DNA from 3 places in the Arthrobacter sp. FW306-06-A genome. Region 1 is predicted to be linked to each of the others. Evidence: riboswitches for the same ligand, from Rfam matches in the RefSeq annotation. Region 1 holds a riboswitch; each other region holds the start of a gene.
The links. A riboswitch is a leader RNA that binds a small molecule or an ion and turns the genes downstream of it on or off. The one in region 1 is predicted to bind cyclic di-AMP.
Positions count from the first base shown of each region.

Region 1 (7,355 bases):
CGCCCTGCTCGAGGGGGAGATGTGCGTCTGCGACCTGGCTGCGACAACGGGTCTGAGCGAATCCGGTGTTTCGCACGCCCTGCGCCTGCTGCGCGGGCCCAAGGTCGTCACGGTCCGGCGTTCGGGCCGGATGGCCTACTACTCGCTGGCCGATGCGCACGTCCGTTTACTCCTGGATCTCGGCCTGACCCACGTCGGGCACACGGGGCAGGACCGTCTGGTCTCAGCAGCCAGCAGCTAAGACCGATACAGCGGGGGAAGTGCGCAGGGGGGTTCGGGCATGAACGGTGATTACAGTATCGACGGCCCGGTCTGGCTGCCGACCCTGCCCCCGTCATTGGGCGAGTATCTGGCCCCGAACCTGCAGCCCGTTCCGCTCATCCCGGCGCTGGCGCTGGCCGCTGCCGTCCTCTACCTGGCCGGGGCCATTACTCTCTGGCGCCGGGGCAGGGCCTGGTCGCCGATACGCACCATCTCGTTCCTGACCGGCTGCGCCGCCATCGCCGTGGTCATGGGAGCCGGGATCGAAGGCTACGGGCTGCGGATGTTCTCCATCTTCATGTTCCAGCAACTGACGCTGATGATGGCCGTTCCGCCGCTGCTGGTGGTCGGCTCACCCGGCACCCTGCTGCTGCGCACGACACCACACAACCGGCTGGGCCGGCCCGTGCTTCAAGCCGCGATCTGGGGCCTGCGCTCCAGATGGGGACGACTGGCCATCCACCCGGGGTTCATGGTCCCCCTGTTCCTGCTGAGCTTTTACGGCGTGTACTTCTCCGGGCTCGCCGATCTGCTGCTGCCCAGCTGGTACGGGCACGTCGGGCTGGAGCTGCTGTTCCTGCTCGCCGGGATCCTCTTCACCGTGCCGCTGATCTCGGCCGACCCATTGCCCACCCGGCAGACCCATTTTGGGCGATTGATCGATATTTTCGCCGAAATGCCACTGCATGCCTTTTTCGGGGTGGTCATCATGATGGCAACGGATCCGATGGTCGAATTCTTTGCCGTCCCGCCCGAAAGCTGGAATATCAACCCAATGCAGGACCAGGGAGTCGCCGGCGGGCTGGCATGGTCCTACGGGGAGCTGCCGGGGGTACTGCTGCTGATGTTCATCCTGGTCCGGTGGCAGCGGGACGAAGCCAGCGGCTGGGCCCGGTCAGAACGGGCAGTAGCCACCGCCGGCGGCGATGCGGACATGGATGCCTACAACCAGTACCTGCAGCAGCTGGCCAACAGGCCCGAACGGCACCGCTGAACCGGCCTGGCCCGCCGCGTCGTTACCTTCCGAACACTTCCCTTTATTGTCCGGCAAGCGCCGAAACGATGAGCGCCTTCAGGGTCCCTTTCTCGGAGATCCCGAGGATCCTCGCGCTGACCCGGCCCTCCCGGTCCAGGACAAGGGTGGTGGGAACGGCGCGCGGCGGCACATAGGTCGTCATGGCCAGCAGGATCCCGCCGTTGCTGTCATCAAAACTGGGATAACCCACCCCGAACGTGCGTTCAAAGGCAGCCGCAGTCGGCGCATCGTCCCGGACGTTCACGCCGTAGAACAGCACTCCCTGGTCCCGGAATTCATTGTTCAGCGCGACCAGGTCCGGCGCTTCCTTCCGGCAGGGAGCACAGCCCGCGTACCAGAAATTCAGGACCACAGCATTGCCCGCCCAGTCCTCCGAGGAGACGGTTTCCCCGCTGAACAGCGTCCCGGTCAGGGAAACCTTCGAACCCCGCGCATCGGGGCGGTACTCGTTGACCGAACCATCACCTGCGATGTAGTTCTTGTCGTCCCCTGCGCGCGCCTGCGCGGCGAGCGAATCCTCCCGCCCCCCGCAACCTGACAGGGCCAGCGCCGCAGCACCGAACCCCAGAACAGCCCGCCGCGGCGGGCACTTGCCTTCTCCTGCACGCTTGAACAGATCCACAGTTGTCGATTCTATCCCGTGTAGAAAAAGGGAGCGGCGGGCGGCTTGCAGACGACTATCAGGTAAATCACAGGGTTATAACGATTCCAGGACCTGCCTGTAATGTTGATACAGGCATTTGTGTATCAGTGCCTTCGAGGCCGAAAGCCCAGCCCCGCCCGGGCCTCGCAAACGACGAGCTTCACAGGCGGGGGCGGAGAACCCATCTTCCGGCAGCTGCGCTGCCTTGGGGTGAAGCCGGAGCTGAAGACTGCATCGAGCGGTTCGAGTCCCCGGCCGGGCTTGATCCTTGGCCCGAACCCGACAGCTAACTTCGCAGGCGCTGAAAGGACCCCATGCCGTCTTCCCCTGCCCGCGGCCGGCACCGTAGCCCGGTGCCCGCCCGAGCCTGGCGCGTCGATTCTGCCGCACCCCGGCACAGCCGGCGCCGGCCCACCAGCCGGGACTTCGCCGTCCTTCGACGCAACCTTCCGGCAGCGGCCACCATCACCGCAGCAATGCTGGTCGGCGCAGCCATCACTGCGGCCAATGCCGGCACGGGCACTGACCGGCCCGCTGCGGCAGGCGCGGAACAGGTGGCCGCAATCGAGGTTCCGGCGCAGGCTTCCCCGGGCGCCAGCATCTCCTTCGACCGGTCCCCGGTGGCCACTGTCCCGGCCCCGGCCGTACCCGAATCCCCGGCGGCCGGGTCTGCCGGGGCTTCGGCGCAGCTGGTCCCCGCGGCAGCTGTTCCCGCCGGCCCGGCGGCTTCTTCCGGGCTCGCCGCACCATTGGCGAGCATGTCCGTAGCGTCGCCGTTCGGTTTCCGCACCAGTCCGATAACCGGGGGATCCGGGGAGCTTCACACCGGCCTTGACCTGGTGGCGTCCTGCCAGACAGCGGTGTTCGCGGCTGGAGCCGGAACGGTGGTCGAGGCAGGATGGTCCGCGTACGGCGGGGGAAACCGGATCGTGGTCGACCACGGCAACGGCCTGAAAAGCACCTACAACCACCTGGCCTCGATCGAGACGAGCGTCGGCGCCCCCGTCGCCGCCGGGCAGCGGCTGGCCGCTGCCGGAACGACGGGCAACTCCACCGGCTGCCACCTGCATTTTGAGGTGCTCTTCAACGGCCAGACCGTTGATCCGCAGGGCTGGCTGTGACCGGGCCGAACCTTGGCGCGGGCGCGGCAGGCCGCGCAGCACGGCCGGTTCAGCGCCGCGGCCTGCTGTGGGCCGTCTTCGTCACCGTGGTTATCCTCACCGCGCTGGCTTTCTTCGCCATCGGCCGGCTCTCCGGCGCGCCGCAGCAGATCTCCGATGATGGACCGGATGCCGGATTTGCCCGTGACATGCAGGTCCACCACGCCCAGGCCGTGGAGATGGCCCTGATCATCAGGGATACGTCCACGAACGAAGAAATCCGCGCGGTCGCCTATGACATCGCGACCACGCAGCAGCACCAGAAGGGTCAGATGTTCGCCTGGCTGCAGGGATGGGGCCTGTCCCAGGCAGGCAAAGGGGCGCCCATGGCCTGGATGGGGGCCGGGAGCGGGGACCACGGACAGTCCCACGGGGCCTCTGCTGCCGCGGCACCGCAGTCACAGATGGAGGGCATGGCAACCCCGGAACAGATGCAGGCCCTCCGGGCTGCTTCCGGGACAGAGGCGGACCGGCTTTTCACTGATTTGATGATCCGCCACCACCAGGGCGGGGTGGCGATGGCCACTGCGGCCGTGAACCTCGCCGAGACCGCCCGCGTCCGTGACTTCGCTGCCGGCCTGGTCGAAGCCCAAAGCGCTGAAATACTGGCCTTGCAGGATCTGCGCGCCCGACTTTGACCACCCGCAGCCCATTCCGGCCGCACCAGCGACGAAAGCGAGCCCACCTGATGTCCCAGCCCCGGCCCTCCCATGAGGAACGACAGGCGATCCTGAAGGCCCTGCAGGCAAAACAGCGGGCCAAGGCGCGCCGTAAAGCCTGGCTGCTCTACGGTGCGGCGGCGGCGGTCGTCGCCGCGATCATTGGTTCGGTGGCGTTTGTCGTCGTCGGCGAGGTACGCCAGCGCGAGGAAGCCACCGCGGCGGCGTCCCGGCCGATAGAGGGTGAGCAGGACTTCCCGGACCAGTCCAGGAACCATACGAGGGAACCGGTCAGCTACCCCAGGATCCCTGCTACCGGAGGGGATCACGCCCCGGTCTGGACCAACTGCGGAATCTACACCGCCCCCGTGCAGCAGACACAGGCGGTGCATTCCCTGGAGCACGGTGCCGTGTGGCTCTCCTACCGTCCTGACCTGGCTGCGGACCAGATCGCGGAACTGACCGCTGCCGCCGAGGGGCAGCAGTATCTCCTGCTCAGTCCCGTCCCGGACCAGGAGGCTCCGATCGTGGCCACGGCATGGGGCAAGCAGCTGGCCTTGCAGACCAGCGGCGATGAACGCCTCGCCACGTTCATCAAGAAGTACCGTCAGGGCCCGCAGACCCCGGAACCGGGAGCCGTCTGCACCGGCGGAATCCAGGGCTGAACCCAGCCGCAGGGGTGTTCTCAACGTCGGCTGACAGGTCCCTGGCATTGCCTAGACGGGCATGAGGAAGGTCCCTGCCAGGTTCTGCAGCTGATAAATCCACTTCACCCACAGCCCGGAGACCATCAGGACGCCAAGGATGATCAACATCGCCGCCCCGGCGATGTTGACCGCACGGATATGGGCCCTGACAACGGCCAGGACCCGGGAAACCCAGTTCAGGCCGAAAGCGACCAGCACAAAAGGGATCCCCAGGCCCAGACAATAAACAAACGCCAGCAGCGCACCGCGCCAGGCGCTTGCGGCCGCGACGCTCAGGCTGAGCACGGCACTGAGGGTCGGACCCATGCACGGGGTCCAGCCGAGCCCAAACACCACGCCCAGCACCGGGGCGCCGGCCAGGCCTTTCCTGCCCGGAGCACGGAATTTCCTGGTCTGCTGCAGCCAGGAGAAACCGCCCAGCAGGACCAGGCCCATCAGGATGACGACGACGCCCAGGACCCGCATCAGTGGATCCTGCCACCGCACCAACCACGACCCGATGGCACCGAAGGCTGCACCATAGAGGGTAAATACCGCCCCGAAGCCCAGAATGAACAAGGCCACCCCGGTCAGGACACGCCGCCGGTTCCCGGGCTGGCCGGGATCGGTCAGCCCGGAGACGAACCCCAGATACCCCGGAACCAGCGGAAGGATGCAGGGCGAGAGGAACGAGACCAGGCCCGCGACCGCTGCCAGCGGCAGTGCCAGCACCAGCGCACCGGAGGTCACGCTGGAAGCAAAAAACTCTCCGATGTCCACTTACTGCCCTTCCCTTACCGCGCCGCGTACCGTTCCCAGAACCAGCAGCCCTGCCCCGGCCACAACGAAAACCCCGGCAAGATTCGAACTCGGCAACCACCCGGTGTGCAGGTAATCCACCACCCCGGCCCCATCCAACAGATCCGCAAAGATTTCCCAGGGCACCACCGAGCAGGAGAGCCGCAGCGGACAGGGCAGGCTTCCTCAAACGCGGGGCGGACCGGACCAGGGCGGCGGCCAGCACAGCAACAAGCAACACAGCACCCAGCACCAGCGCCCCAGGGGGAAGCCAGGACAGGGGACTGAAACCGGCACCGGTGTCGTAGGCCAGCCAAACGGTAAACAATCCGAAGTCCGTGTTGTGTCTGTCGTGGCCGAGGGCCTGGACCAGGGCGGCCTTGACCAGGAGATCGGTCACCGCCAGGGCTGCGGCAGAAAAGACCAGGACAGATCTGGCGGCACTGGAGTGCTCAGAGCCCAGTACGCTCACGTGCTCGATGCGGCGGTGCCGCGCACCGCGGCCCGCAAAGATTCAGCGGAAGGCAGCCCGGAAAGACCGGTGCCCGCGGGATAGAGCCGGCAGCTTAATCCGGCGTCTGCCGTGGAAGGAAACAGGTCCTTCCCTCCGGCCGTGAATGACGGGGAGCCGCGGAACAGCATCTCGGCGGCCTCGGATTCGGAGCTGATCTCACGAACAGTCACCAGTTCAGGGTCAAGGCCCTCGGCGTGCAGGACGTGCCTGAAGAGCTCCAGTGCAGGTCCGGAGTTGGGGCAGCCAGGTATGGTGCGCACTTCGTAGGACATGCCTTACTCGCCCCGGGGTGCCAGCGGCAGGGCAAGGCTGAGGGGTTCCGGTTGCGGTGCAGCCGCTGTTCCGCAGCCCTCGCAGCGCGGTGCCGCCGCAGCGACGGGAGAACTGCCGGGGTGGGGGAGGGGGGCGCCGGCGTCGTGTTCGGAGCCCTTGTCCGGTCCGGCAGGTGCGCAGCAGGCGTCCTCAGTGGCCTCGCCGTGCTCGGCGGTGCTGTGCGGGACCGCACAGCAGACATCGCCCTTCCAGGCGTTGATGCCTTCCCGGACGGCGATCGCGGCGATGACCAAGGCCGCCCCTGCATCTGCCCACCACCAGCCCAGGGTGCTGTTCAACACCAAGCCCACCAGCAGAACAGCCGAAAGATAGGTGCACAACAGGGTCTGTTTGGAATCAGCGACAGCCGTGCGGGAGCCCAATTCCCGGCCCGCGCGGCGCTGCAGCCAGGACAGGACCGGCATGATCGCCAGGGACAGCGCGGCGATCACGATGCCCGCCGTGGAGTGCTGCGCCTCACCGCCGCCGGCCAGAGAACGGACCGAATCCACGGTAACGAACAGGGCCAGGGCGAAAAAGGACACCGCGATGATCCGCAGCGTCACGTGTTCGCGCCGTGCCGGGTCCTGTGCGGAGAACTGCCAGGACAGAGCAACCGCCGATGCCACCTCGATCACCGAATCCAGACCAAAGCCGATGAGCGCAGAGGAGTCCGCCAGGTTGCCGGCCCAAAGCGCGACGACGGCTTCGACGACGTTATACGTGATGGTCGCGGCCGCAAAAAAACGGATCCGGCGGCTCAATACTGCACGGCGTCCCGTATCCGCAGTGAGGAGGAGTGCCCCGCTCATGCCACGCACGTCCCGTCAGCAGCGCAGCAGGCCGGATCAACGGCCAGCACCACACCCAGAAGATCCCTGATCGCGTGCCCCAGCCGGGCATCAGCGAGCTCATAACGGGTCCGCCGGCCATCCGGAACGGCCACCACCAAACCGCAGCCACGCAGGCAGGCCAGGTGATTGGACATGCTCTGCCGCGAAACACCGAGGGATTCGGCAAGTTCGGACGGGTACCCGGGCCCCTCAGCCAAGGCCAGCAAAACCTTGGCCCTGGTCGGATCCGAGACCGCATACCCAAACCGTGCCAGAACCGGAGCGTTCGTGAGCGTTTCCATAACCCCAGAGTACATTTAGGAATGTATCAATGTAAAAGTCTCGGTTCCGGCCCGCCCTGGCATCACGCATGGAATCCTTCAGAGACCCATCCGGTCCAGCAAAGCGTCCTCTTCGTCGTCCGACGTGTTGCGCTTGCGGGCCTTTTCTTCG
Region 1 covers NZ_CP084554.1:27,713-35,067, reverse strand. Annotated here, with positions in the region: gene LFT49_RS21970 (ArsR/SmtB family transcription factor) at 1-241, shown strand, start outside; gene LFT49_RS21965 (cytochrome c oxidase assembly protein) at 281-1,255, shown strand; gene LFT49_RS21960 (TlpA family protein disulfide reductase) at 1,299-1,913, opposite strand; cyclic di-AMP (ydaO/yuaA leader) riboswitch at 2,082-2,256, shown strand; gene LFT49_RS21955 (M23 family metallopeptidase) at 2,294-3,061, shown strand; gene LFT49_RS21950 (DUF305 domain-containing protein) at 3,058-3,738, shown strand; gene LFT49_RS21945 (DUF3105 domain-containing protein) at 3,789-4,424, shown strand; gene LFT49_RS21940 (cytochrome c biogenesis CcdA family protein) at 4,476-5,225, opposite strand; partial or broken gene LFT49_RS21935 (signal peptidase II) at 5,416-5,643, opposite strand; gene LFT49_RS21930 (hypothetical protein) at 5,712-6,017, opposite strand; gene LFT49_RS21925 (cation diffusion facilitator family transporter) at 6,033-6,881, opposite strand; gene LFT49_RS21920 (ArsR/SmtB family transcription factor) at 6,878-7,204, opposite strand; gene LFT49_RS21915 (SURF1 family cytochrome oxidase biogenesis protein) at 7,283-7,355, opposite strand, start outside.

Region 2 (7,355 bases), on a different contig from region 1:
TTTCGGCATCGGCCTGCTGCTCACCTCCGGAGCACTCGCCCTGGTGCACAGGACGACGACACCGGACCGGTGGGCGGAAGTCCTCACCGTAGTGGCGGCGAACCTTGCGGCCACCGCAGTCCGATTCCTGCTGTTCCGGCTATGGGTCTTCCGGGACAAGGCACCCGGGACGACGGCAGCTCCCGGCGCCAACTACGCAAGTTCCGAACCCCGTACCGACGCCACAGACGCCACAGACGCCACAGACGCCACAGACGAAAACGCTACGGCCACCACTTCAACAGAAACGGCAGCTTCATGACCTCCACCATCTCCCCGGCAGGCGCCGACTCCACCGGGAGCGCGCAACTCACAGGTCCCCTGCACCCGGACCACCAGCACCCATCCGCCGGCACCACTGCACGCCCCACGGAAGGACCCGCTGGAACTGCCGGACCCGTAGCCCGCAACCCAATGCCGCGCTGGGCCGGCTACGCCTTCGGCAACCAGGCACGCTGGGTGCGGCCCTCAGCGGCGGGGCTCCTGGTGGCCACCGCGGTCCTGTACCTGTGGAACCTGGCAGAAACCGGCTACGGCAACTCCTTCTACGCCGCGGCCATCCAGGCGGGCACCAAGGACTGGACCGCCTTCCTCTTCGGCTCGCTCGATGCCGGCAATGCCATCACCGTCGACAAGCCGCCCGCGGCGCTCTGGATCCCCGCACTCGCGGGCCGAATCTTCGGCTTTTCGCCGCTGAGCATGCTGGTGCCGGAGGCACTCATGGGCGTGGCCGCCATCGGGTTTCTCTACCTGGCCGTCAAACGGGTATCGGGACCGGCGGCAGGCCTGTTGGCCGGCGGTGCGCTGACCCTGACGCCGGTGGCGGCACTTATGTTCAAGTTCAACAACCCGGATGCCATGCTCACGCTGTGCCTGGTGCTCGCCGCATATTTCACCACCCGCGCCATTGAACGGGCCGGCTGGAAGTGGCTGGCGGCGGCCGGTGCCGTGATCGGGCTGGCATTCCTCACCAAGATGCTCCAGGGTTTCCTGATCGTCCCGGCACTCGGACTGGCCTACCTGTGGGCGGCCCCCGCCTCGGTCGGGCGCCGCATTGCCCATCTGCTGGGCGCATTGGGCGGAATCGTTGTCGTGGCAGGCAGCTACGTTGCCCTCTTCCAGCTGACTCCCGCTTCGGAGCGCCCGTACATGGCCGGATCCACCACCAACAGCTTCCTGGAACTGACCTTCGGCTACAACGGCCTGGCCAGAATCACCGGTTCGGGCGAAGGCATGCCCGGCGGCGCCGCCGGGGGTGCTGCAGGCGGGCCCGGAGGCAGCTTCGGCGGCGGCAACGCTGGATTCGGCGGGGCTGCCGGCCTGTTACGGATGTTCGGGACGAGCTTTGGCGGTGAAGTCTCATGGCTTTTACCCGCTGCCCTGATCCTGCTGGTGGCGGGCCTGTGGTTCACCCGGCGTGAAGCCCGCACTTCCCCAAGCCGGGCCGCCCTGATTCTGTGGGGCGGCTGGCTCTTGGTCACCGGAGGCGTCTTCAGCTTCATGAGCGGCATCGTCCACCCCTATTACTCGGTAGCACTCGCACCGGCCATCGCGGCGCTGGTGGGCATCGGTGCCGTGGAACTCTGGCGCGGCCGAACCTACTGGCCCGCCCGCATTGTCCTTGCGGTGGCCGTCCTGGGCACCTCGATTTGGTCCTCTGTCCTCCTGGGCCGGGACGCATCCTGGTTCCCTTGGCTGCGCGTGGCGGTCATCATCCTCGGTGTCCTTGCCGCCGCGGCAATCCTGCTCCGCCTTGACGCCGTGCGCACCTCCGGACGGTTCCGGCGTGCGGGGGCGGCCGCCGTCGTCGTCGTATCCCTCCTGGCCGGCGGGCTTGGTGCCGGTGCCTGGACCCTGGCCACCGCTGCCTCCGCACACTCAGGCTCCATTCCGACGTCGGGACCCGCAGGCTCAGCGGGCGCTTTCGGCAACCGGGCCGCGGGCTTCCGCGGCGACCGGACCGACGGCAGGAACTCCGCCACGGACTCGGCCACCGGAACCGACGGCCTTGACCCAATGAACGACCTCGGCGGCACCCCCGGAGCCGGTACCGGCGCACCTGACGGCGGCCCGGGCGGTGCAGGTGGCCCCGGTGATGCAGGCGGCGCCGGCGGTCCCGGCGAAGGAACTGCCGATGCCGCGGTGACTGCCCTGTTGAAGGCCACCAGCACAAAGTGGTCTGCGATCGTTTCCGGCGCCACCCAGGCAGCCAGCCTGGAACTGGCCACGGACACCAACGTCATTGCCCTCGGAGGCTGGAACGGCGGCGATCCCTACCCCACCCTGGCCGAGTTCCAGGACATGGTGGCCGAGGGCCAGATCGGCTACTTCATCCAAAGCGGAGGCATGGGCGGTGGCGGCATGGGCGGCCGCGGCGGCAACTCCGAAGTGGCCGCCTGGGTCCAGGCCAACTTCCAGGCCCAGACCGTAGGCAACTCAACCGTCTACCAGCTCACCAAGTAGGACACGATGGCCAGCCAGCACAGCATGCCTGTAACCACCGCAGCCCGCCCCCGGAGGAATCCACTGGGGCGGGAGCGATTCACCCTCCGGGGCCGGCCGGGCACGCGGGACCATGCGGCCTTCCGCGGAGACCGTGCGGCCTTCCACCGGAGGCTGGAACTGGCAGCTGTACTGGCTGGCACGGCCGTGCTGTACCTGTGGAACCTCGGTGCGTCGGGCTGGGCCAACGCGTTCTATTCCGCCGCAGCCCAGGCCGGATCGCAGGACTGGGCAGCCTGGTTCTTCGGCTCCTCCGATGCCGCGAATGCCATCACCGTGGACAAGCCGCCGGCCTCCCTGTGGATCATGGGGCTGTCGGTCCGGATCTTTGGCCTGAGCTCGTGGAGCATCCTGGTTCCCCAGGCTCTGATGGGGGTCGGCTCGGCGTGGCTGGTCTATCTGGCCGTGCGGCGGGCCGCAACGCCGGCCACCGCTGACGTCCGGCTTGGGCACCGGGCAGGGCTGCTGGCAGCGGCGGTCCTTGCCCTCACCCCGGTTGCCACCCTGATGTTCCGGTTCAACAACCCGGACGCCCTGCTGGTGCTGCTAATGACAGCAGCCGCCTACGGGTTCCTCCGCGCGGTCCAGGAGGACCGGCCTCGGTGGCTCCTGCTGGCCGGGGTATTCCTGGGCTTTGGGTTTCTCGCCAAGCAGCTTCAGGTCCTGCTGGTGGTTCCCGGGTTCGCCCTCGCCTACATGGTGGCAGCTCCGGGCGGCACCCGGCGGCGGTTGATCCGTCTGGCAGCAGCGGGAGCAGCGATGGTGGTTTCTGCCGGCTGGTGGCTGCTGGCCGTCGAGCTGACGCCGGCGAACATGCGGCCCTACATTGGCGGATCCCAGAACAACTCCATCCTGGAGCTGACGTTGGGCTACAACGGCCTGGGCCGGCTCACGGGCGACGAAACGGGCAGTGTGGGCGGCGGCAACGGCTGGGGCGTTCCGGGCCTGTTCCGGATGTTCAACAGCGAGTTCGGCGGCCAGATCGCATGGCTGCTGCCGTCCGCACTCATCCTTGCGGCGGGGCTGCTGTGGGTGGGGCGGCGGGCACCGCGAACAGATGTTGTCCGCGCTTCCGTCATCATCTGGGGCTCGTGGATCCTGGTAACGGGCCTGGTGTTCAGCTTCATGGCCGGCATCATCCACCCCTACTACGCGGTGGCACTGGCACCGGGAATCGCCGGAATGGCAGGGCTGGGCAGCGTTCTCCTGTGGCAGCGCCGCAGGCAAGCGGCTGCCCGCATCTTCCTCGCTTCAGCAGTGGCCGTGGCATCGCTTACGGCCTTCTACCTGCTGGGAACCACGTCCGCCTACGGCCCTTGGCTGCGCTGGCTGGTGCTCGGCGGAAGTTTGGCAGCCGCAGCAGGCATTGGGCTGGGCAAGTTCCTGCGCTTGGCTTCCATGCAGCGGACGACGGCGGCCCTCGCCATCGCTGCGTCGCTCGCCGGTCCGCTGGCCTACTCCGTCACCACCGCGGCTACGGCACACAGCGGGGCGATCGTCAGTGCGGGGCCAGCCTCGGGCTTAGGCGCCGGCGGCCGCGGACCGGGAGGCTTCAGTTCGACCGGCCGGAGCCCTTCGGGCCGCGGTACCGGACAGGGCGTCACGGGCCAGGGTCCCACGGGGCAGGGCTTCCAGCAGCAGGGTTCCCAGCAGCAGGCCGCCCCGGCCGGAACAAACCCTGGCGGCGCTAACTTCGGGGGCAGGCCCGGCGGCGGACTCGGTGGCCTCCTCGGCGCACCTACTCCATCAGCGGATCTTGTGGCCGCGCTCAAAGACGGTGCAACCAATTACACCTGGGCAGCAGCGGTAGTGGGCTCCAACAATGCCGCCGGGTACCAGCTCGCCACGGAACTGCCGGTGATGGCCGTGGGCGGCTTCAACGGCACCGACCCCTCCCCCACCCTGGCGCAGTTCCAAGACCTCGTCGCGCAGGGAAAAATCCACTACTTCATTGCCGGCGGGGCCATGCCGTCCAGCTCCGGTTCGGATGCCGCCGGCCGGATCGCCGAGTGGGTTTCGCAGAACTTCAGTGCGCAGAGCATCGGCGGCGCCACTATCTACCTCCTGGCACGGTAACAACACGGTCTGGTGTCCTGAACGTAACGATTGAACCGCAGGCCAGAAGCAAACCGGCGCGCTGAAGGCCGTGACTTCCGTTACCTAAATGTGACTTTGCTTCGCTTTTCCTGTACCGTCGATTGGGTGCGGCTCCCGTTCGGGCCGCATATCCCGGGTTGACGCCAAGCTCTGCCGCTTCCCCGGATTCCGATTGAGCAACGGCAGAGGCGGGGGACCCACCGTCCCGGGCGATGAACGCCCTTGGGGTTAAGCACGCACGTGATCTTTCCGTGCGGCCGGATGCCCTCATCCGAACCCGACAGCTAACTCCGCAGGTGTGAGAGGCGATCAATCATGTCCAAAAACACGGCAGAAGCATGCCTGCATGCCAAGGGTAAACATCTGGCACAGCAGGGACCGGCCAAGAAACCAGCAAAGAAGACCAGCCTGGGCGTGCGTGCCGGGATCCTTGCGGCATCCTGCGCGGTGCTCGTGGGGGTAGGCGCGGCAGGCCAGGCAACCAGCAGCATGACCCCGGTGTCATCCACCGAATCAAACTCTTCCACGGCAGCGGCCGATGCCCAAATGAGCATCGAGAAGAGCGAAATCCGCTCCAACCCGGCAGTGTCCGTTCCGGCGGCAATCAGCGTAGCCCCCCAGGCAGCGGAACCAGCCCCCGCGCCTGCACCGGCGGCCCCCGCAGCGGAAGCCCCGGCACCTGCCCCGGCTCCGGCACCCGCTCCTGCACCTGCGCCGGCACCCGTCGTCGCGGTGAATGATCCCGCCGGTGCCCAGGCTTATGCTGCCGGCCAGCTGGCAACCTTTGGCTGGGGACCTGACCAGATGCAGTGCCTGCAGACGCTGTGGACCAAGGAGTCCGACTGGACCACCACGGCCACGAATCCCAGCAGCGGCGCCTACGGCATCGTCCAGTCCCTGCCTGCAGAGAAGATGGCCAGCGCCGGCGCCGACTACCTGACCAACTACCGCACGCAGATCAACTGGGGCCTGGATTACATCAAGAAGAGCTACCAGTCTCCGTGCGGTGCGCTGAACTTCCACCTGGCGCACAACTGGTACTAGGCACCTCTCCCTGGCATAGCGCCGCAAAGGGAAACCTCAGCTGAACCTCCCGGCTCCAAGGACAGCCGACGGCGTGTCCCGCCACCCGCCGTCGTACGCCTTGGCCACGGGGTAACGCCGGGGATTCCAGCGACAGACCGCGGGCCGCATCATCACGATGCGGCCCGCAGCCTGCTTTAAGCGTTGCTGGGCATACTGCCGGCCTGAGCTGCATCCTGCCCGGCATTCCGCCAAGGGATGTACTGGACGGCCCACTTATTGCCGTCCGGGTCGGCGAAGTACACGAAGTGGCCCCAAGGCAGCACTTCGATGTCACTGACGTCCACACCATTGTTCTTCAGGTGGTCATGCGCCTTTTGGATGTCGTCGACCACCATCTGGAGGGTGGTTCCCGTGCCGGGAGGGGCGTCCAAAAGCCCCTCGCCCATGCAGATGGAGCAGGCAGAGCCGGGCGGCGTCAGCTGTACAAAGCGAACGTGGTCCGACGGCCGCTCGTCGTAGTCCGCGTTGAAGCCCACCTTGTTGACATAGAAGTCCTTGGCGCGGTCAACGTCGGATACAGGGACAAAGACAAGTTCGAGTTTCCAGTCCATCCGCACAGGCTAGCGGCGGGACACCGATTGAAAAAGGGTAAAAACTACCCTGCGATGCCGTAGAGCCGGTCGCCGGCGTCGCCCAGGCCGGGAACGATGTAGGACTTCTCGTTGAGCTTCTCGTCGATGGAGGCCAGGACGATGTGCACGTTCGCGCCCGAGAGTTCCTCTTCCAGCCGGGCCAGGCCTTCAGGGGCAGCCAGCAGGCAGATGCAGGTGACGTCGGAAGCGCCCCGCTTGAACAGGAACTTGATGGCCTCACGCAGGGTGCCGCCGGTGGCCAGCATGGGGTCCAGCACGAAGACCTGGCGGCCCGTCAGGTCCTCCGGAAGGCGCTCGGCATAGGTGATGATGTCCAGCGTTTCCTCGTCCCGGGCCATACCCAGGAAGCCCACCTCCGCCGTGGGGACCAGCTTGGTCATGCCCTCCAGCATTCCCAGGCCGGCACGAAGAATGGGAACCACCAGCGGTGTGGGCTTGGTGAATGCCGTGCCGATGGTGGTGCTGACTGGCGTCTGGATGGTGACGGGCTCCGTGCGGACCTCCCGCGTGGCCTCGTAAGCCAGCAGGGTCACCAGCTCTTCCGTCAGCTGGCGGAATACCGGCGACGGCGTGTTCTTGTCCCGCAGGACGGTGAGCTTGTGGGCGACCAGGGGGTGGTCAACAACGAGAGTGCGCATCCCCCAAAACTATCATCCGGCGGTGTCCTTGCCTCGGCTGCCGGACGCGCCCTGCTTGCCGGCATCGCCGCCGTCGTGCACGGATTCGAGGACGACGTCCCGCACCACGGGACGATCGAACGTGGGGGCCGGACCCGCATGCTGCTTGCGCCTCAACAGGTGGAACAACCGATGCGCCAGGATCACGATGGCCACCCAGGCCAGCCCCAGCGTCCAGCCGGCCATGACGTCGGTCAACCAGTGGTGGCCCAGGAATACCCTGCTCAGCCCCATGGCAATGATGAAAATCACGCCGGCCGTGATTGCCGTGACCCTGACCCAGAGTTGGTGGAACTGCAGGCAAAGAACGTACAGGAGGACGCTGATGACCACGGTGGTGTTGAGAGTATGGCCGCTGGGG
Region 2 covers NZ_CP084552.1:797,313-804,667, reverse strand. Annotated here, with positions in the region: gene LFT49_RS03965 (bifunctional glycosyltransferase family 2/GtrA family protein) at 1-301, shown strand, start outside; gene LFT49_RS03960 (glycosyltransferase family 39 protein) at 298-2,502, shown strand; gene LFT49_RS03955 (ArnT family glycosyltransferase) at 2,527-4,617, shown strand; cyclic di-AMP (ydaO/yuaA leader) riboswitch at 4,788-4,948, shown strand; gene LFT49_RS03950 (hypothetical protein) at 4,954-5,682, shown strand; gene LFT49_RS03945 (glyoxalase superfamily protein) at 5,859-6,275, opposite strand; gene upp (uracil phosphoribosyltransferase) at 6,320-6,955, opposite strand; gene LFT49_RS03935 (phosphatase PAP2 family protein) at 6,968-7,355, opposite strand, start outside.
Region 2: another riboswitch for cyclic di-AMP. It lies ahead of LFT49_RS03950 (hypothetical protein); the one in region 1 lies ahead of LFT49_RS21955 (M23 family metallopeptidase).

Region 3 (7,355 bases), on a different contig from region 1:
CGTCCACCTCGGCTACCGGGATCCAGAGCAGCGCAATGCTTTCGGGATCGCTGATAACGGGCTCGAAGGACTCCAGCACCCGCACCACCACGGTGGTATAGGACCAGTAGCCGTGGTCCAGGACCGAGGTGAACAGCACTTCCACGCTCTCCGACGGGACGGCCGCCTCCTCGTAGGCCTCGCGGAGCGCGCCGTCCACCGCTTCTTCGCCCTCATGCAGCGCCCCGCCGGGAAGGCCCCAGGTTCCCCCGTTGTGGCTCCAGACGGCGCGGTGCTGCAGGAGCACCCCCTTGGCAGGGTCGTAGGCCAGGACGCCGGCCGCACCGAACCTGCCCCAGTACCGGCCCCGGTCCCCTTCCACCCAGGCGTCACCCGGGTCGCGCGGACCGGAGCGGGGCGGTGGGGTGGATGACGTGCTGGAGTACGGAAAGTGGTCCATTCGTCCAGTCTGACAGGTGGAGCGGCGGGGCGCAGTCCCGCTTGCACCGCCGGTCAGGTGTTGTGTGCGCGGTCGACGGCGAAATCGCCGCCGGGATACATGACCGTTTCGTGCCCGTCGTCAAAGCGGACAACATAGGGCGGGCTTCCGCCTTCGCCGCGGACTTCCAGGATCACCCCGTGCCGGTCCGAGGACCCTACGGTCCTTCCGTGCACGACGATGCGGTCGCCTTGGGCTGCCTCCATGGCAATCACCTCCCAGCCCCAGAGTACGACTGCGGCGGGCGCGGGAACAGAGCTTCATGGCAGGATGCGGATATGCCCTTGAACCTTGTCCTCATCGCCGATACCCACGTGCCAAAACGCGCCAAAGACCTTCCCGCCCAGGTGTGGCGGGCCGTTGAAAATGCCGATGTGGTGCTCCACGCCGGTGACTGGGTGGACGCAGCGCTGCTGGACGAATTCGAGCGCCGAAGCAGGCGTCTGCTGGGCGTGTATGGGAACAATGACGGCGCGGAGCTGCGCCGCCGCCTTCCTGAAACGGCCAGCGCGACCTTGGAGGGCGTCCGGTTTTCGATGGTCCACGAGACAGGGCAGGCGAAGGGCCGCGAACTGCGGTGCGAAGCGTTGTATCCGCAAGCCGATGTCCTGGTGTTCGGGCACAGCCACATTCCCTGGGACACCGCGTCGCCGAACGGGCTGCGGCTGCTGAATCCCGGGTCGCCCACGGACCGCCGCCGGCAGCCCTCCTGCACATTCATGGAAGCGAAGGTCGACGGCGGGCGGTTGGCGGAGGTCAGGCTGGTGGAAGTACGGCGGGACTGACGCGGCCACGCCGAAGGACCGCTTGGCAGGGCGGGGTTTCATTGCCTAGGCTGGGAACCGTAAGCATGCTTAGCTTTTTGGCTTGCTGTGATCCATTAATCGCAGGCTGCTTCAATTTCCGGGGCGACGAACCAGCCCGAGTCCGCACGAACAGGAGGACCACCATGACTGACCAGTACACCTTCCGTAATCCCGTGACTGCCTACGAAAAGATTTCCCCGCCCAAGCAGCACCAGCCCGAGCCGGGCCTCGACGCCGAATTGACGCCCAAGGCTGACCTGGGCGAAGAAACGTACCGCGGAACGGGACGGCTGGAAGGCCGCCGCGCCATCGTGACCGGCGCGGACTCAGGCATCGGCGCCGCAACTGCCATTGCCTTTGCAAGGGAAGGCGCCGACGTCGTCCTTTCCTACCTGCCCCAGGAAGAGGAGGACGCCTCCCGCATCGCCGGGATCATCGAGGCTGCGGGCCGCAAGGCCGTCAAGGTGCCGGGCGACCTCAAGGATTCCGCCACATGCCGGGAAGTCGTTGATACGGCGGTTGCCGTGCTGGGCGGGGTGGACATCCTGGTCAACAACGCCGGGAAGCAGGTGGCCCAGGAGGACCTGCAGGACATCACCGACGAGCAGTTCGACCACACCCTCAAGACCAACGTGTATGCGATGTTCTGGTTGACCAAGGCCGCCGTCCCGCACATGCCGGCCGGCTCAACCATCATCAACACCACCTCCATCCAGGCGTACAACCCGTCCCCCACCCTGGTGGACTACGCCACCACCAAGGCCAGCATCAACAACTTCACCAAGGGACTGGCACAGCAGCTGGCACCCAAGGGAATCCGGGTGAATGCCGTGGCCCCGGGTCCCATCTGGACGCCATTGCAGGTCAGCAGTGGCCAGCCCAAGGAGCAGCTGCCGGAATTCGGCCAGTCGACTCCCCTGGGCCGGGCAGGACAGCCCGCGGAGCTGGCACCCGCCTACGTCTTCCTGGCTTCACCCGAGTCCAGCTACGTGGTAGGGGAAACACTGAACGTCAACGGCGGCAGCCCCACGCCCTAGCCGGTTCCCCGGGCCTGGCTGATCCGCCAACCCGGCGTCAGCCAGCGGCGTGGCCAGCCAGGATCTCATCGGTGGCAGGGTCAGGCTCGCCGTCGAAGAACTGGGCCAGGACAGTCTTGAACACTGTTTCTCCGGGTGCCGCCCGGAGAAACAGTGTCATGGACGACCGCAGCTTCCTGGCATCAATGCCGCCGAAGATGTCCTCCGCGGACTGGTCTGCATGGTTGGCCAGGACCAGGGCGCACTCCAGGAGCCGCGGCCCCAGTACCTCATGATCCAGGTAGGCACGGGCCTCTGCGAGTGAGGAGATGGCGTATTTGCGGGACATTGCGCTCTGCCCCAACCCGGAGATCTGCGGGAAGATGAACCACATCCAGTGGCCGGACTTCCTGCCGACCTGCAGCTCCCCCAGCGCCTGGTCATAGGTGCCGCCGCTGTTTTGCGCGGCAACAAAACGGTCAAGGTCAAAGTGCTCATTCATGCGGATCTCCCGGTTTCGAGGTCAAAGGATCAAATCTTTTTCAAGGGCGGCTGCCGCCGCCTGAAGCTGCGGGTCGGGGTCGTCCCGCCACCGGGCCAGGACCGCGTTGGCCCGCTGCCGCTCGCGCTCCCCGAGGCCGGACAGCAGCGGCACCAGGACGTCGCCCAGGAGGGGCTGGATCAGGTCTGCAGCCTGGGCAGAACGAAGGAAGCCTTCCAGCCGGGTCAGGTCCGAGTGCCTGAGCAGCCGCACCCGTGACTGCAGCAGCACCACGGCCGCCAACCGGCGCTCAAACACGGGGCGGGAGCCGGGCCGGGGCTGTCCCCACAGGGTGGACGCAAGCATCACCGTGGTGTCGTGGTCCAGGTCCTTGAATTTGCGCAGGGCATCGCGCACCGTGCCGCGCACCGCTCCGATGGAGGAACCGTAAGAGTCCAGCACCCAGCCAAGCCGGTTCCCGACGTCGTCCGCCCGGTACCAGGCGCCCTCGTTCTGGAGGGTCCGGTCAACGAACTCCGCCGCCGCGGACACCACATCCGCAGGGCCAGTCATCGTCCCCGACCGGACGAGGCGTGGCGGATACAAAACGGTGTCCAGGGCCGCGCTTCCAGCCTGCCCTCCGCAATGGGCTCCCCGCACACGGCGCAGGTTCCATAGGTCCCCGCTGCCAGGCGGGCCAGCGCCGCGTCAATCTGGTCCAGGCCGGCCGAGCTCTGCTTCAGGAGCGCCGAAGCCTGCGAGAGCTCAAACGCGATCGTGGCCCCTTCGGGGTCGTGCTCGTCATCGACATTGGAGTCCTGCCGGGCCGAATTCGCTGCCTGGATGTCAGCCCGCAGCGCCGGCAGCAACTCCAGGCGCCGCGCCCGCTCCTCTTCGAGCAGTACCCGGAACCGGTCGAAATCTGGCATGCAAACAGCCTAGCGGTCGGATCGCGGAGCGCCTGAATGGAAACGGCCAGTTCCATGGAGCCGCGGCAAACATCCCGTGTCCGTGTCCGGGCCGTTACCTGTCCTGCAAGCCCGGCTATTAGCCGAGGTCGACACCGATAACAGCCGTAACGTCCAAACGTTTGCGGAATTCGAGAGGGAAACCTCGTATGTTATCCAAATGTGACAATGCCACCGCATGTGGGTTATGGTCTTCAGGTGTCCCTCTCAGACGGGACATTCCCATCAGTATGCCGAGCCCTGCCACTGATCATGGGATACAACCGCTCCAGCTGGCAGGGACGGGGGAACCAAGTTTCCGCGGCCACTTGTGGCCTTGGGGTTAAGTCGATAGCGCCTCCGTCCATTACGGGGTTGCTTCCGGCCGGGTATCTCCAGCCCGAACCCGACAGCTCACCCCGCAGGCATGGGAGAGGCGATCAACCGTGTCAAAAAATTCCACCACTGCCCGTCACCGCGCAACTCCGGCCCGCTCCATTGTTCTCGAGGGCCTCGCCGTGACAGCCAAGTCCCAGGCCCGCTCGCTGGGCCGCCCCGCGCTCGCAGTTGCTGCAGCGTCCGGCATTGCCTTCGGCGTCGGCGCCCCGGCCCACGCCGGTGTCACCGGCCCTGACACCACGGAAAAGACCAACGTGCAGGCGTACTCCGCACCTGTTGCGGCCCCGGCAGCGGCAGCAGGCAGCGTCCACACCGTAGTTTCCGGCGATACCCTGGGTGCCATTGCGTCTGCTAATGGCGTCAGCCTGAACAGCGTCCTGTCCGCCAACGGACTGGGCCTGTCCTCGATCATCTACCCGGGCGACCAGATCCAGATCCCCGCCGCCGGCTACACCGCGGCACCGGCACCGGCTCCGGCCCCTGCAGCAGCACCCGTGCAGACCGCAGCCGCCGCTCCGGCCAACACCGGCATGAACATGTCCTACGCCTCGGCCACCCCCGTGTCCGCCCCCACCGGCAGCGGCACCGGCGCTGCCATCCTGGCAAACGCCTACGGCCAGCTGGGCATCAAGCAGGACTGCACTGCCATGGTTGAGAAGGCGCTGCGCTCGGTGGGCAAGTCCGTTGGCGATCTTGCCCCCACCCAGTTCTTCCAGTACGGCACCGTGGTCGGCGCTCCTGCGCCCGGCGACCTGATCATCACCTCCGGCCACGTTGGCGTTTACGCCGGCAACGGCCAGGTTGTCAGCGGTGGCGTGAACGGCTACGACACCCAGGTGCACTCCATCAGCTGGCTCGGCGGCTACTCAGCGGTCCGCGTCGCCTAGTCTTCGCATCACCGCAGGCGCCCAACAGCGCAGGCATTAGACAGGAGGGCGGCAGCCGGTCATCCGGCTGCCGCCCTCCTGTCGCATCCGCCGCCTGCCCCCGCAGCCGTCAGGTCCCGCAGAAGGTCATATAGTTGCCGAAGTCCTCGGGGGCGCCTTCGGCGTAGCGTTCCAGCCCGGGCCGCTCGGTGAAGGGGTCACTGACTGCCTCCAAAAGCTGCTGCAAGGGTGACAGGTCTCCGGCCGTGGCAGCGGCCAATGCCTCCTCCACGAGGTGGTTCCTGGGAATGTACGCCGGGTTGACGTTGTCCATCAGCTCCGCGTCCGGTTCGAGTGCCTGCCACCGCTCCGCCCAGGAATCAAACGCAGCCAGATCAAGAACCATGCCGCGCACCGGACGAAGGTCGCCACGGGCGGCCTTGCCCAGGTTACGGAAGAAGAGGGTGTAGTCCACGGGACCGTCCTTCAGGATGGCAAGGGCGCCGTCCACCAAAGCGGACGTGGTTTCCTCGTCACTTCCCCCGCGGCTGCCAAGGCCGAGCTTGGCATTCATGCCACCGGTCCACGCCCTGCTGTAGTGGCCCCGGAAGCCGCCGAGCACCTCCACTGCGGGCGCAACCGCCTGCTCCTGGTCTTCGTGGATAAGCGGCAGCATCGCCTCCGCCAGCCGGGCAAGGTTCCATTCGGCCAGAACCGGCTGGTTGGCGTAGGCGTAGCGGCCGCTGACGTCGATTGAACTGTAGACGGCCGCAGGATTGAAGGCATCCATGAACGCACAGGGGCCGTAGTCGATGGTTTCCCCTGAGATGGTCATGTTGTCCGTGTTCATGACCCCGTGGACGAATCCCACCAGCATCCAGCGGGCCACCAGTTCCGCCTGCGCGGAGACGACCGACCCGAACAGTGCCAGGTAGGGGTTTTCGGCTTCCGCGGCCTGGGGGTAGTGCCTGCTGATGGCATGGTCCGCCAAGCGCTTCAGAAGGTCGAGGTTCTCGGTGGCACGCGCATATTGGAAGCTGCCCACGCGCAGGTGGCTGCTTGCCACCCTGGCCAGGACGGCGCCCGGCAGCATACCGTCGCGCCGGACCTGGCGGCCCGTGCCCACGACGGCGAGTGCCCTGGTGGTGGGAATGTGCAGGGCGTACATAGCCTCGCTGACGAGGTATTCGCGCAGCATGGGCCCGACGACGGCCCTGCCGTCCCCCGCGCGGGCGAAAGGCGTGCGTCCAGAGCCTTTGAGGTGGATGTCCAGGAGTCGTCCGCTCCGGTCCGTGACCTCGCCCAGCAGAAGCGCCCGCCCGTCACCGAGCAGGGGCGAGTATCCGCCGAACTGGTGGCCGGCGTAAGCCTGCGCCACCGGTGTGGCGCCAGGAGGAACGTGATTTCCCACCAGGAGCCGCACGCCTTCGGGACTGCGCAGGTACTCCGCGTCCAGGCCCAAGTCACGCGCCAGTTTCTCGTTGAGGACAAGGAGGCCGGGGCTGGGGGCCTCCTCGGCCTGCCAGGGAACAGCGAGTTCCGACAGTTCACGCGCGAAGCGGCCGTCAAAAGCCACCATGGATTCAGCTGCTGCCGTCATGGTTTAACCCTATCGCCGTCATAATGGTCCGCTGATTCCCGCACCTGGTGCCGCCGCGGAGGCACGGCTATGCGCTGCAGGTCATGGGCTGCGATGACCGTGGTCCCTGCAGCACGTGCCTGCGCCTGCTCCGCAAGCAGGGACATGTCGTCGCCATACCGTGCGGAAAAATGGGTGAGCACCAGCGTCCGGGACTTTCCGGACGCCGCCAGCTCCCCTGCCTGCCCGGCGGTCAGGTGCAAGTACTGGTGCGCCAGCCCGCCGTCGTCGTTGCTGAATGTCGATTCGCTGACCAGAAGGTCCGTGCCCTCGGCCAGTTCCTCCGCGCCGGCGCACGGCGCGGTGTCCATGATGAACGCGAAGCGCTGGCCGGGCCTGGGGACGCTTACGTCCTCCAACGCGACTGCGCCGAAGAAGCCTTGGCGCTGCAGTCGGCCCACGTCAGGCCCTTCGATTCCTGCCGCCCGGAGCCGTTCCGGAAGGAAGGTGCGGCCGTCAGGCTCGGTGAGCAGGTATCCGTACGTCTCGATGCGGTGCCTCAGCGGCCGGATCTCCAGGCCGTCCGCCACGGGTCCGGCGCCGGAGTGCGGATGGAGCCGCAGGTCGATACCGGGCGAACTGACAGCCACGAGGGCCTGGACAATCTGTTCGCCGGAGGCAGGATAGTGAAGGTGAACGGGGTGTGAAGCACCGTCCAGGGCCATTCGGGACAGGACCCCCGGCAGGCCGTAGCAGTGGTCTCCGTGCACGTGGGTGAGGCAG
Region 3 covers NZ_CP084552.1:2,479,664-2,487,018, forward strand. Annotated here, with positions in the region: gene LFT49_RS11390 (NUDIX domain-containing protein) at 1-439, opposite strand, end outside; gene LFT49_RS11395 (DUF1918 domain-containing protein) at 493-684, opposite strand; gene LFT49_RS11400 (metallophosphoesterase family protein) at 757-1,263, shown strand; gene LFT49_RS11405 (glucose 1-dehydrogenase) at 1,428-2,321, shown strand; gene LFT49_RS11410 (DUF1810 domain-containing protein) at 2,359-2,802, opposite strand; gene LFT49_RS11415 (DNA alkylation repair protein) at 2,824-3,354, opposite strand; gene LFT49_RS11420 (TraR/DksA family transcriptional regulator) at 3,351-3,710, opposite strand; cyclic di-AMP (ydaO/yuaA leader) riboswitch at 4,001-4,171, shown strand; gene LFT49_RS11425 (C40 family peptidase) at 4,175-5,014, shown strand; gene LFT49_RS11430 (protein adenylyltransferase SelO) at 5,124-6,593, opposite strand; gene LFT49_RS11435 (ribonuclease Z) at 6,590-7,355, opposite strand, start outside.
Region 3: another riboswitch for cyclic di-AMP. It lies ahead of LFT49_RS11425 (C40 family peptidase); the one in region 1 lies ahead of LFT49_RS21955 (M23 family metallopeptidase).